Regions from separate parts of the Sphingobium sp. B2 genome, predicted to be linked through region 3. Evidence: predicted binding sites of a transcription regulator. Region 3 holds the regulator's gene; each other region holds the start of a gene.

Region 1 (4,167 bases), 770 kb from region 3:
TTGCCGTCACCGACGATGGCGACAACCCGCCCAGCCTGTCGGACAGCGGCAGCGGCATTGGCCTTGCCAATGTGCGGGACAGGCTGTCGGCGCGCTTTGGCGATCAGGGCCAGATCGCCTATGGTCCGCGCGAGGAGAAGGGATTTTCCGTCCTCCTCACCCTACCCATCATCCGCCGGGGTTGCTGACGCCCATGTCCATCCGCACCATGATCGTTGACGATGAACCGCTTGCCGTCGAGCGGCTCCAGATGCTGTGCGCGCGTGAACAGCGCATCGCGCTTGTGGGCACCGCCACCGATGGCGAAGCTGCGCTACGCCTGATCGAAGGATTGAAGCCCGACCTTGTCATGCTCGACATCGCCATGCCGTTACTCGACGGCATCGGCGTTGCCCGCGCGGTCGGGCGCATGGGCATCCGCCCGGCCGTCATCTTCGTCACCGCCTTTGAAGGGTTCGCGGTCGAAGCCTTCGACCTGGCCGCCATCGATTATATGCTCAAGCCCGTGGCCCACGATCGCCTGACCCGCGCCATCGACCGGGTCGAGGCAGTGTTGCGCAATCGCGCGCCAGAAGGCATCCCTACACCCGCTGAACCACAACCCGACTGGGCCGAAGAATTCTGGGTACCCCATCGTTCCGAACTGATCCGCATCGCCACCGACCAGATCGACCGGATCGAAGCGGAGCGCGACTATATGCGCCTGCATGTCGGCAGCCACAGCTATCTGCTGCACCAGACGATCAGCAGCCTGGAGGAGCGGCTCGATCCGCAGCAGTTCGTGCGTCTCCACCGTTCCCATATCGTGCGGCGCGATCATATCGCCCGCCTGCGTCATGACGGCAGCGGCGTCTGGTTCGCCGCGCTCGTCGACGGTAACGAAATCCGCATTGGCCGCACCTTCCTGGCGAACGCCCGTGCCATGACGGGACGCTGAGGCGAAACAACGGCGCGTCGCCCTGCCCTCACGCAAAAAAGCCCGGCATTGGCCGGGCTTCTTCACGATTTGGCGGGTACGCCGGCAATCAGTTCTGCATGCCCTTTGCGCCTGCATCGGCATAGCGTTCGCTGGTTTCGGCGCGAGCGATGGCGGCGTTGACCGGCGCTTCGACATGCGCGATCGCCTGCGTCTTGCACGCCTGCTTGGTGGCGTGGTCGGTCGACTTGCAAACCTGGTTTGCCGCGCGGGAAATGCGCTGACGCAATTCCCGCTGGTCGGACGCCTTGGACAGGTTCAGGTCGCCATGGCGCACTTCGCTCGTGCGGCCATTGGATATAAATTCACCAGCCGAAGCCGAACCGGCGGTGGCGATCAGCGCGAAGGAACCGAGCGCGGCGAAAAGGGTCGAACGGAACATGGGCTTATCTCCTCAAATCTGCTGTGGCTCAATCGCCACTTATCGACCACCGCCTGTTAGGGGCGGGCGGCGGTCCGGGTGCGAACGGGGCGGGCCTGGGGGTCATTTGGGGTCGGCGCCGTCTCCCGTTCGCCCACCCTGTTTAGGCGCGGGCCGATGATGACGCCCGCCTGGTTCGACCGGCGGCACTCCGCATCGGCCAACGACGCTCCCATCGACAAAGCGCCGCACGGCTCGGACAAACAGCGCGACGAACGACATGAACAGGCCGCCAAACGACATTTGCCGTAACGGAAAGCGGGAATCGCAACGAATGGCGGATGCAGGATTCGCTCGCCTGCAATAGCCGGGTCAGCGCATTGGTCCGCGCGCGCCGGACGCGAAAACGCCCCCGGCGCAAGGGATGGCCGGGGGCGTATCCAGGATGCTGTCGGGCACCGGGATCAGGATGAACTGTTGCGGAAAAGACGGTGCGACATGGGCACAGCCGTTTTCTGCATGGCGCTCATCATAGCTGCAATGCCGCTGCGCGAACGCCCCGTTCGACAACCTGCCCCGGCAATACGCCCGGCGGCATTCCCCGGCGACAAACCGCCGACCGACATCCACCAACGACATGGGACGGGCCGTTGGCTGCGTTTCTGCGTTGGCCGGGATAGGCTCAATCGATCGACTGGACGCTACGTCATGGCCGACAAAATCGGCAATGACGCGCAAATCAACCTCCATGTCTTTGGTACAGGGCGGCTAGCTTTGCGCTCCACGGTGCGGATTTTCCCTTCTCAAATCCCTGCCCTCGCCCCATCTGTCGGGACGATCGGCAGATGGACTTGCCCGAACAGAACAAATCTGGAACAACACGCCCCATGAGTCTGACCCACATAAGTGTGCGCGGCGCGCGCGAGCATAACCTCAAGGGCGTCGATGTCGATTTGCCCCGCGATTCCCTCATCGTCATTACTGGCCTGTCGGGATCGGGCAAAAGCTCGCTCGCCTTCGACACCATCTATGCCGAAGGACAGCGGCGCTATGTGGAATCGCTTTCCGCCTATGCGCGCCAGTTTCTGGAGATGATGCAGAAGCCCGATGTGGAGCATATCGAGGGTTTGAGCCCCGCGATCAGCATCGAGCAGAAGACCACATCCAAGAATCCGCGCTCGACCGTCGCGACCGTTACCGAAATCTACGATTATATGCGCCTGCTATGGGCGCGGGTCGGCATCCCCTACAGCCCCGCCACCGGCCTGCCGATCAGCGCCCAGACCGTCAGCCAGATGGTCGATCGCGTGATGCTGCTGCCGCAGGGCACCCGCTTTTACCTCCTTGCGCCCGTCGTGCGCGGGCGGAAGGGCGAATATCGCAAGGAATTGGCCGAATGGCAGAAGGCGGGCTATACCCGCGTCCGCATCGACGGCGAAATGATGCTGATCGAGGACGCTCCCGCGCTCGACAAGAAATATAAGCATGACATCGAAGTCGTGGTCGACCGCCTGGCCGTGGAAAACGACATGGGCACCCGCCTCGCCGACAGTTTCGAGCAGGCGCTCAAACTTGCCGACGGCCTGGCCTATGTCGATCTGGCCGATGGCGTCGTGCCGGGCCGCGAGGATGAAGCCCCCGCCGCCGACAAGAAGATGAAGGGGTCCGGCATCCCCGCCAACCGCATCGTGTTCAGCGAAAAATTCGCTTGTCCTGTCAGCGGTTTCACCATCGCGGAGATCGAGCCGCGCCTCTTTTCCTTTAACGCGCCCATGGGCGCCTGCCCGGCGTGCGACGGCCTTGGCGAACGGCTGGAGTTCGACCCCGAACTGGTCGTCCCCAACGAAGCCCTGAGCCTCAAGAAGGGCGCGGTCGTCCCCTGGGCAAAATCCAACCCGCCCAGTCCCTATTATATGCAAGTGCTCGGCTCACTGGCCAAGGAATTCGGCTTCAGCCTCGACACGCCCTGGGCGGACCTGCCGGGCGAAGTGAAGCTCATCATCCTGCACGGTACCGGCGGCAAGCCGGTCACCCTGAAATTCATGGATGGCCGCAAAAGCTATGAGGTGAAGAAAGCGTTTGAAGGCGTCATCGGCAACCTCAACCGCCGTCTGTTGCAAACCGAATCCGCCTGGATGCGCGAGGAACTGAGCAAATATCAGCGCGCCCAACCCTGCGAAACCTGCCACGGTGCGCGCCTCAAACCCGAAGCGCTGGCCGTCAAGATTGCGGGCGAGGATATTTCCCTCTCTACTCGCCGATCGGTGGTGGACGCGCTCAATTTCTTCACCGCGATGCCGGACAAGCTCAACGATCAGCAGAACCAGATCGCCAAGGCCATTCTCAAGGAAATCGTCGAGCGCCTCGGCTTCCTCAACAATGTCGGCCTCGATTATCTCAACCTCGACCGCACCAGCGGCACGCTGTCCGGCGGCGAATCCCAGCGCATTCGTTTGGCGTCCCAGATCGGTAGCGGGCTGTCCGGCGTCCTCTACGTCCTCGATGAACCCTCGATCGGCCTGCACCAGCGCGACAATGACCGTCTGCTCGTGACCTTGAAGCGCCTGCGCGACCTGGGCAACAGCGTGATCGTCGTCGAGCATGACGAGGATGCCATCCGTCACGCCGACTATATCGTCGACATGGGGCCGGGCGCGGGCATCCATGGCGGGCAGATCGTGACTCAGGGCACGCTGCCTGAAATCCTGGCCGCCAAAGGGTCGCTGACCGCCGACTATCTGAACGGCACCCGCCGCATCGACGTGCCCAAGAAGCGCCGCAAGGGATCGGGCAAGAAGATCACCGTCCACAATGCCCGCGCCAACAATCT
Region 2 (4,167 bases), on a different contig from region 3:
TCGGCCCGCGTCGCGGGCTTTCCAACCCTTCATCCTGTTGGGCCGCGAGCGCGTCAGCCAGCGGCGTCACGAGGGTCATTGCCTCAATGCCAAGCCCTGGCTCGACCGTCTCGATCTTAGCGCACAGCAATTTCGCGAGATGGCCTGCGTCGCGGGATGCGGTTGCGGTCCCGATGCGGATCGCCTGATTGTGGCCGTCCACACGGTGGAAATAGCAATCCAATCGGCGAGCACCCTTGCCGATACAGGTGAGCTGCCCCACCACATCGGCAACGAGATCGCCGATCACCTGGGCGAAGGCTTCAGGTGTCGCGATCGGCTCCATGAAACCTCGACGGGCCCGCGGCAGATGTTCAGGGTAGATCGGCTCGATCGGCTCGGGCACGAAGCCGAGCGCCTGATCCAGCCGCCGATGCAATTCGCGGCCGAACCGTTTGGCGAGAGGGCCGCGCGGCGCACCGATGAGCTGTTCGATCCGCTCAAATCCGAGCTTGCGCAAACCTTCGACCTCGCGTCCTGGCAATCGCAACGCCGATATCGGCAGGATGGAAATGGCAGTGCGGTGTCCGCCCGGCTCGATCGTGACCGGCCGGCCGGCGGGTACATGCCGCGCAACGGCATGGGCGCAGCCTGCAGTGTCGGCCACAGCGATCTGCAGAGCCAGCCCCGACGCGGCAACACGGCGATGGAGATCCTTGAGCAGCGCCTTCTCGGTGCCAAAGAGACCCGCGCAGCCGGTGATGTCGAGCCAGATTCCGTCGGGCGCATCCGGTGATACGAAGGGTGAGTATCGGCGGCCCGCCCATAGCGCGAGATCGCGAAGTCCCTGCAGGTCGCCCTCCGGGTCGGCATCGACGACCTGCAATTCAGGGGCAAACGCTCGGGCCTTCGTCACGGTCATGCCGACGCGGACACCGAGCGCCTTAGCCTCGGCATCGACGGCAGCAATGACTTTCCTGCCGTGATCGGGCACCGCGGTCACCAGCGGAAGATCAAGGACCAGGCCGTCACGGCACTCAGGCGACAATTTTGCGATCTTCCGCCGCAGCCGGTCGGTCGACCAGTGCGGCAGGAAGAGCGATACGACCCGTCGCATCGCACGCCTCCACGATCCAGGCGTGCGGATTACCACCGCGCACACGTTCCACATCCACATGCCAGCGAGGGCGACCCAGGCTCGGCAGACCGAGATCTTCGCTTGGTGAAGCGGTGATCCGCCAGCGTGTCATCGCTGCCGTCCCTTCGGCGACCTGTTCGGCCTTCGCCGCGCGACGAAACACGAAGGCCGCTACACCCGAGCTTTCCGCCGCCAATTGCAGGCGCTTCGATGCAGTAGTCGAATATTTCCCGACTTCGCCAACCACACCGGCGATGCCAGGGTGATGCAGGCACTCCTCCATCGCGAGCAGGACATTGGTGTCGCTGCCGGCCTCGACATAGATGACCCGATCTGGATGAAGACCGGCGAGATGAAGGGCAGGGGCAAACAGGTCGCGCCAGCGCAGGCACCAGAAGACGGGACCTTCCATTCGCGCCAGGATTCCCGCCAGAAAGACCGTCGCACTCGCCTCGTCCGCGAGATCGGGACTGCCCATCATTTCATGGAGAGCACCTGCAGCAATGCCTCCGCCCGGCAATCGCTGATCCAGTTCGTCGATGCCGAACGGGATCGCTTCGCGCTGAACGCCTACGCCCTCGATACGCGCGATGCGCGCTCGCAAATCTTCAAGGACGGTTGATTGACGCATGGCATTCAGGAGACTCGGGACTCGTTGATTCGTTCCTTATTTGTTCCTGTTCCCGGCGATGAGTCAAGCAGCTCAAATGCACCGCTTCCGAAGCCTGTGGAATCCGCCAGAAAAAAAGCGCCTTCGGTCCTTTGTGGGATTCACATCCACCAAAGTGCATAGTAGATTCATGCTATGTTCCATCAGGCAGACCTATTCGAAGCATCCGTCGAACCCGCGCGAGGGATGGACACGCCGGGGCTTTTGGCGGCGATCGCCGCAGCTTCGCCGCGGCCAAAATTCTCCTACATGCTCCTCCAGCTCCTGGAGGAAGTCGCTGACGAAAAGGGCAGGGCTGGACCGAGCGTGATGGTGAACGGCGACGCCGTGCCTGTCCGCGACTGGCTGTGCGATGCGCTGGCTCCGATCGCGCAGCGTACACCCTGGCGCCGTTCGACGATCGAAACCGTGCGGTCGGCACTTGAGCAGGCTGACGAACTACCGGCCGATCCGACACAGGCTGACCGTGTCATTGAAGAAAGGGTCCGTGAGCGGGTTCGCCAATCGGGCCGCTGCAATGTCAGCCGCGCAGTGTCGGATCTATGTCGGGGCGGCCTCCTGCGACGCCACTATCAGGGCTATCGGGTGGATCATCAAAATCGCGGCGCCCAGCGCGAGGCAGTCTACACGATCATGCCGGACACCTTGGCGGCGCTACGCCGGCGATGAGCTGCCGCTGATCGCAAGATCGGCTTCTACTGCGGTCGCGCGCATCAGGCGATCGGGCATCTCCAACAACTTCACGGCCGCCGCGGTGATCGCTTCGGCTTCGGTGGGATAGGATTCGGCCGAGCTGATCGATACCCCATCGGGCAATGCGACCGTTGCCTGAAATCCGTTGCCTTTAGGTGTCGCGCTCAATCGGACTTCCATGAAAGGTCTCCGCGTTGTATCGGGACTGATATTCTTATAAGATATTGATATTTAACATAATTCTTATTATCGCTCTAAGAATTTGTAAGCGCAACTTCGAAAAGAGACACCTCCGCAATTTCCAAATGAGACTCGTCTCTTGAGGACGCCCCTGCCGCGATCCAATGCTGCTCTTCGAAGCCCGACTTATCCCGCCAACCAGCGGACGGTCAACTTAGCTGACCGTCCACTCCTCGGTAGTGTAGCCTTCGTGGCCCGCCGTTAACTCTGGACAGCGGCGTCGATCTTGGATCGTTGATCACGGCGGACTTGCCACCGAGCAGCAAGAGCCGTGATCGCCGGCAAAACGAGCAATGTGAGCACGGTCGAGGTGATCAGTCCGCCGATGACCACGGTCGCGAGCGGCCGCTGGACTTCGGCACCCGTACCGGTTGCCAATGCCATCGGCACAAATCCGAGACTGGCGACTAACGCCGTCATCAACACGGGGCGCACGCGCTGCATCGCGCCACTGACGATGGCGTCTTCCTCGCCCGCCCCTTCTTCGCGTCGCTTGCGGATCGCGCTCATCATGACAAGGCCGTTGAGCACCGCCACGCCCGACAGCGCGATAAACCCGACCGCCGCGGTGATCGAAAACGGGATGCCGCGCAGGAGCAGCGCGAACACGCCGCCGGCGAGCGCCATCGGCACCGCGCTAAAGACGATCGCTGCCGGCACGAGCCCGCCGAGTGCCATGTAGAGCAGTGCGTAGATGGCAACGAAGCAGATTGGCACGACGATCAGCAAGCGCAGCCGGGCCGATTGCAGGCTTTCGAATGTGCCGCCCCAGGCTGTATACATGCCGGGCGGAAGATCGAGGTTGCCGATCTTCGCCTGCGCTTCCTGCACAAATCCGCCCAGATCTCGGCCGCGGACGTTGACCTGCACGACCACCATGCGCTTGCCGTTCTCGCGGCTGATCTGGTTCAGCCCCTGGGTGTAGCTGAACCGCGCCACTTCGCGCAGCGGGATCGAGCGGGCAATCTGGCCATCGGCCGCGGGCAGCATCACCGGGATGGCGCCGAGCGTTTCAAGATCGTCGCGCTGGGCGTCGGGCAAGCGAACGACCACCGAGAATCGCCGGTCACCTTCAAACAACAGCCCCGCCTCACGGCCTCCCAGTGCTGCGGCGACGGTACTGGCGACCTCCTCAACCGTCAGTCCGTAGCGCGCCGCCGCGAGCCGATCGATCTTCACATCGAAGGTCGGCGCACCGTCAGTCTGTTCGGCGCTGACGTCGCCCGCGCCGGGTATCGTGCGCAATACGCCGGCGATGCGCTTGGCCTGCGCGCTCATCGCATCAAGATCGTCGCCGTAAAGCTTGACCGCGACATCGGCGCGCACGCCCGCGATCAGCTCGTTGAACCGCATCTGGATCGGCTGCTGGATCTCGGTGCGGTTGCCGATCAGCGGCTTCATCCGCTCCTCGATCCGCCGCAGGATATCCTCCTTGGATTTGACCTCG
Region 3 (4,167 bases):
TTGATGCGGGTGATGGCGTTGAGCCAGCGAGCGGCGCTCGACTGGCCGCTGATGCTGATCGCGGCGGCGGGCGGGGCGCTGGCGGGGATTGGTTATACGCTGTTGACCGGGGCGGAGGTGCCGACGCTGCGGTCCTGCATCGCCGCGCTGCTGGTGCTGGGCGGGCTGGCGCTGGGGCGCGACGCGATCACGTTGCGGCTGGTCGCGGTGGGCGCGCTCATCGTCCTGGCCTTCTGGCCCGAAGCGATGACGGGGCCGAGTTTCCAGATGAGCTTTGCCGCCGTTACCGCGCTGGTTGCGCTGGCCGAGCATCCGCGTTTTCGCGCCTTGACCAGCGCGCGGGATGAGGGGTGGGCGCGCAGGGCGGGGCGCGTGCTGGCGGCAATGCTGATGACCGGCATTGTCGTCGAACTGGTGCTGATGCCGATCGCGCTGTTCCATTTTCACAAGGCCGGGATGCTGGGGGCGTTCGCCAATCTCGTCGCCATCCCGTTGACTACCTTTGTCGTGATGCCGCTGGAGGCGCTGGCGTTGCTGTTCGATCTTGTCGGACTGGGCGCCCTCTTCTGGTGGATGACCGCGCAGACGCTGAACCTGTTGCTGCTGGTCGCCCATGGCGTCGCCGCCAGTCCAATGGCGACAATGCTGACGCCGGCGGTGCCATCCTGGCTGTTCGCGCTGATGATCGGCGGGCTGCTCTGGTGTCTGTTGTGGCGCAGCGGGTGGCGCTGGCTGGGCCTTGGGCCAGTGGCGATCGGCGTGACCGGCGTGCTTTTGCTATCACCGCCCGATATTCTGGTGACGAGCGATGGCCGCCACGTCGCGGTGCGGACATCGACAGGCGGCATGGCACTGCTGCGCGCGGGCGCAGGCGATTATGTGCGCGACACGCTGGCGGAGAGCGCGGGCTATGACGGGCCGATCGAAGCGATGGCGGACCTGCGGCAGGCGCGCTGCTCGACGGATTTGTGCGCAGTGGGGATACAGGCGGGCGGGCGGCGCTGGCATGTGCTGGCCACCCGCAGCGACATGCTGGTCGAACGGGCCTTGTTCAGCCGGGAATGTGCCGCCGCCGACATCGTCATTGCCGATCGCGCGCTGCCACGTTGGTGTCGCCCGCGCTGGTTGAAGATCGACCGACGGATGCTGGCGCGAACCGGCGGCATTGCCATTGACCTGGACGATGCGCGGATCAGCACGGTGAGGATGGCGGGCGACGCTCATCCCTGGATCGTCGCACCGCGCCCTCGCCGTCACCCGTCATGGCGGCCTCAATTATAGCGGCGCAGCAGTCCCGCCAGCTTGCCCTGAATTCGCACCTGTCGCGGATCATAGATTTGCGGTTCATAGGCGCTGTTGGCGGGATCGAGCCGGACGCGCTGTCCTTCGCGGCGGAAATATTTGAGCGTCGCTTCCGCATCGTCGATCAGGGCGACGACGATCTGGCCTTCGCGGGCGACATCGGTGCGCTGGATCAGCGCAAAATCGCCGTCCAAAATTCCTGCCTCCATCATCGAATCGCCCGACACTTCCAGCGCATAATGATCGCCAGCCCCCAGCAGCGCGGCGGGGACGGACAGCATATTCTGCCCCTCCATCGCCTCGATCGGGACGCCGGCGGCAATACGGCCGTGCAGCGGGATTTCGATGACGTCATTGGCAGCGATCGGCAGGCTGGGCACCAGTTGCGGCTTGGCCGGAGCAACCGGCGCGGGGGCGCGGTGCATGGCGTCGGGGAGCTTCAACACCTCCAGCGCGCGGGCGCGATTGGGCAGGCGGCGGATGAAGCCGCGTTCCTCCAATGCATTGATCAGCCGGTGAATGCCGGACTTGGATCGCAGGTCGAGCGCATCCTTCATCTCCTCGAAAGAAGGGGATACGCCACCTTCCTCCAGCCGGGTCTGGATGAAACTCAGCAATTCCTGCTGCTTGAGGGTCAACATGCCTGCGGTCCTCCATGGAACGTATAAGGAACACATAGGAAACGGAAGGAGGCGAGTCAAGCGACCAACAACGGACCGGAAGCGGCGCATCTGGCCATGGGAACCGGGTTCAATCAAACGGTCGATCAGTCCGTCAGGGGCAGGATGGTGACGATGTCGCCTGCGGCGGCGATCGATGAACCGGCAGGGCGGACAATCAGGCAGTCGGCCATCGCCATAGCGGCCGTGGCGGCGCTGTCCTGCGACGTGACGGAGACGATCCCGGCCTCCCCCCGATAGGCGCGCAGATAATCGTCGCGATCGCCGGTCGCAGGTAGCGGCGCGGCAAGGCGCGCCTCGCTCAGGCGCGGGAGCGGCGCGGTCGATCCGGCGCGATGACGCACCAGCGGCAACAGGAACAGGGTCGCGGTGACAAAGGCAGAGACCGGATTGCCCGGCAGGCCCAAAAATACGGCATCGGCGATGGTACCGGCCATTAGCGGCTTGCCCGGTCGCATCCTGATCTTCCAGAAATCGAGCCTGCCCCCCGCCTGCGCGAAGGCAGGCCGGACCATGTCATGATCGCCGACGGATGCACCGCCGGTGGAGACGATGATGTCCGCCGCCGCCGCGCGTTTCAGCGCGGCGGTCATGGCGTCGAGATCATCGGGAACGATGCCCAGATCAACGACATCGCACGGCAGGCCTGCCAGCATCGCCGCCAGCATGGCCGCATTGGAAGAGGGCAGGCTGCCCGCCGGGGTCGGCGCGCCGGGCGGCACAAGTTCGTTGCCGGTTGAGATCAGCGCGACCGTGGGGCGGCGGCCGACCGGCAGCGTCCCATGGCCGCCCAGCACGGCAAGTGCGATGCGCGCGGGCGTAAGGGCGCTCCCGGCTGCCAGCAACAGTGCGTTCGTTGCAAAGTCCGACGCGGCCGGGCGGATGTTGCGCCCGACAGGCAAAAGATCGTCGCTGGCGGTCAGTCGGTCGCGCTCGCGGATGGCATTTTCCTGAATCAGGATCGTGTCTGCGCCAGCGGGCAGGGGCGCGCCGGTGAAGATGCGGCAGGCCTGTCCGGGCGCCAGCGGCGCAGGCACAGCGCCGCCAGCCGCGCTTTCGCCAGTGACCTGCCACGGCCCCGGCCATTCAGCGGCACGCACGGCATAGCCGTCCATCGCGGACAGATCGGCCCAGGGCTGGTTGCGCAGCGCCAGTAGGTCGCTGGCCAGCCAGCGTCCGTTGCAGGCGGCGACCGGTGCTGCTTCCGCTGGCAGCGGGCTCGCAAGGGCGAACAGGCGGGCCTGCGCCTCGGCGACGGGCAGCAGGCTCATGCCGCGCGCCAGTCGCCCGACTTGCCGCCGCTCTTGGCGATCAGGCGGACGTGGCCAATGACCATGCCCTTGTCGAGCGCCTTGGCCATGTCATAGATGGTGAGCAGCGCGACCGAGGCAGCGGTGAGCGCCTCCATTTCCACGCCCGTCTGGCCAGCGGTGCGCGCGGTGGCGGTGACGGTCACGCCGCTTTCGTCCAGATCGAAGTCGATATTCACGCTGCTCAGCGCGATCGGGTGACAAAGCGGGATGAGGTCGGCCGTGCGCTTGGCAGCCATGATCCCCGCGACCCGCGCGACCGCCAGCACGTCGCCCTTCTTGACCAGTCCCTGCGCAATCGCGGCAGCGGCATCGGCGATCATGTCGATCCGGCCACTTGCAATCGCTTCCCGCGCGGTCACCGCCTTGGCCGACACATCGACCATGCGCGCCGCGCCGCCCGCGTCGAGATGGGTAAGGCCCGTCATGCGCCGGTCAGAAGGCTGCGCGTCGCCGCCTCGACATCGGCCTGCCGCATCAGCGTTTCGCCAACCAGGAAGCAGCGCACGCCATGATCGGCCATGGCGGTCAGGTCGGCATGGCTGCCAAGGCCGCTTTCGGCGACGAAGGTGTAACCGGCAGGCGCCTTGCCCACCAGTTCATAGGTGCGGGCGAAATCGACGCTGAAATCGCGCAGGTCGCGATTGTTGACGCCGATCAGGCGGGATCGCAGCTTGAGCGCGCGCTCCATTTCCGCCTCGTCATGCACTTCGATCAGCGCGTCCATGCCAAGCCCAAGCGCTGCATCCTCAATCTCTGCCATCTGCTTGTCGTCAAGGGCGGCGACGATGATCAGGATCGCGTCGGCCCCCAGCGACCGGCTTTCCAAAATCTGCCAGGGATCGACGATGAAATCCTTGCGCAGCACGGGAAGC

Evidence for each region. Region 3 encodes LexA, which represses DNA repair genes until DNA is damaged. Its sites were predicted from a motif close to GTTCCNCNCTTGTTCT; they were not measured.
Region 1: a site for LexA is predicted at 2,199-2,214, ahead of uvrA (excinuclease ABC subunit UvrA). Genes of this name have one in related genera too.
Region 2: a site for LexA is predicted at 1,780-1,795, ahead of FE851_RS22265 (ImuA family protein). Genes of this name have one in related genera too.

What each region holds. Positions count from the first base shown of each region.
Region 1 covers NZ_VDBZ01000001.1:1,968,198-1,972,364, forward strand. Annotated here, with positions in the region: gene FE851_RS09465 (sensor histidine kinase) at 1-188, shown strand, start outside; gene FE851_RS09470 (LytR/AlgR family response regulator transcription factor) at 194-937, shown strand; gene FE851_RS09475 (UrcA family protein) at 1,026-1,358, opposite strand; gene FE851_RS26705 (hypothetical protein) at 1,515-1,649, shown strand; gene uvrA (excinuclease ABC subunit UvrA) at 2,225-4,167, shown strand, end outside.
Region 2 covers NZ_VDBZ01000005.1:63,891-68,057, forward strand. Annotated here, with positions in the region: gene FE851_RS22260 (DUF6504 family protein) at 1-1,096, opposite strand, end outside; gene FE851_RS22265 (ImuA family protein) at 1,017-1,748, opposite strand; gene FE851_RS22270 (hypothetical protein) at 2,037-2,456, shown strand; gene FE851_RS22275 (hypothetical protein) at 2,442-2,660, opposite strand; gene FE851_RS22280 (efflux RND transporter permease subunit) at 2,922-4,167, opposite strand, start outside.
Region 3 covers NZ_VDBZ01000001.1:1,201,933-1,206,099, forward strand. Annotated here, with positions in the region: gene FE851_RS05920 (ComEC/Rec2 family competence protein) at 1-1,281, shown strand, start outside; gene lexA (transcriptional repressor LexA) at 1,272-1,943, opposite strand; gene FE851_RS05930 (molybdopterin molybdotransferase MoeA) at 2,069-3,253, opposite strand; gene moaC (cyclic pyranopterin monophosphate synthase MoaC) at 3,250-3,720, opposite strand; gene trpC (indole-3-glycerol phosphate synthase TrpC) at 3,717-4,167, opposite strand, start outside.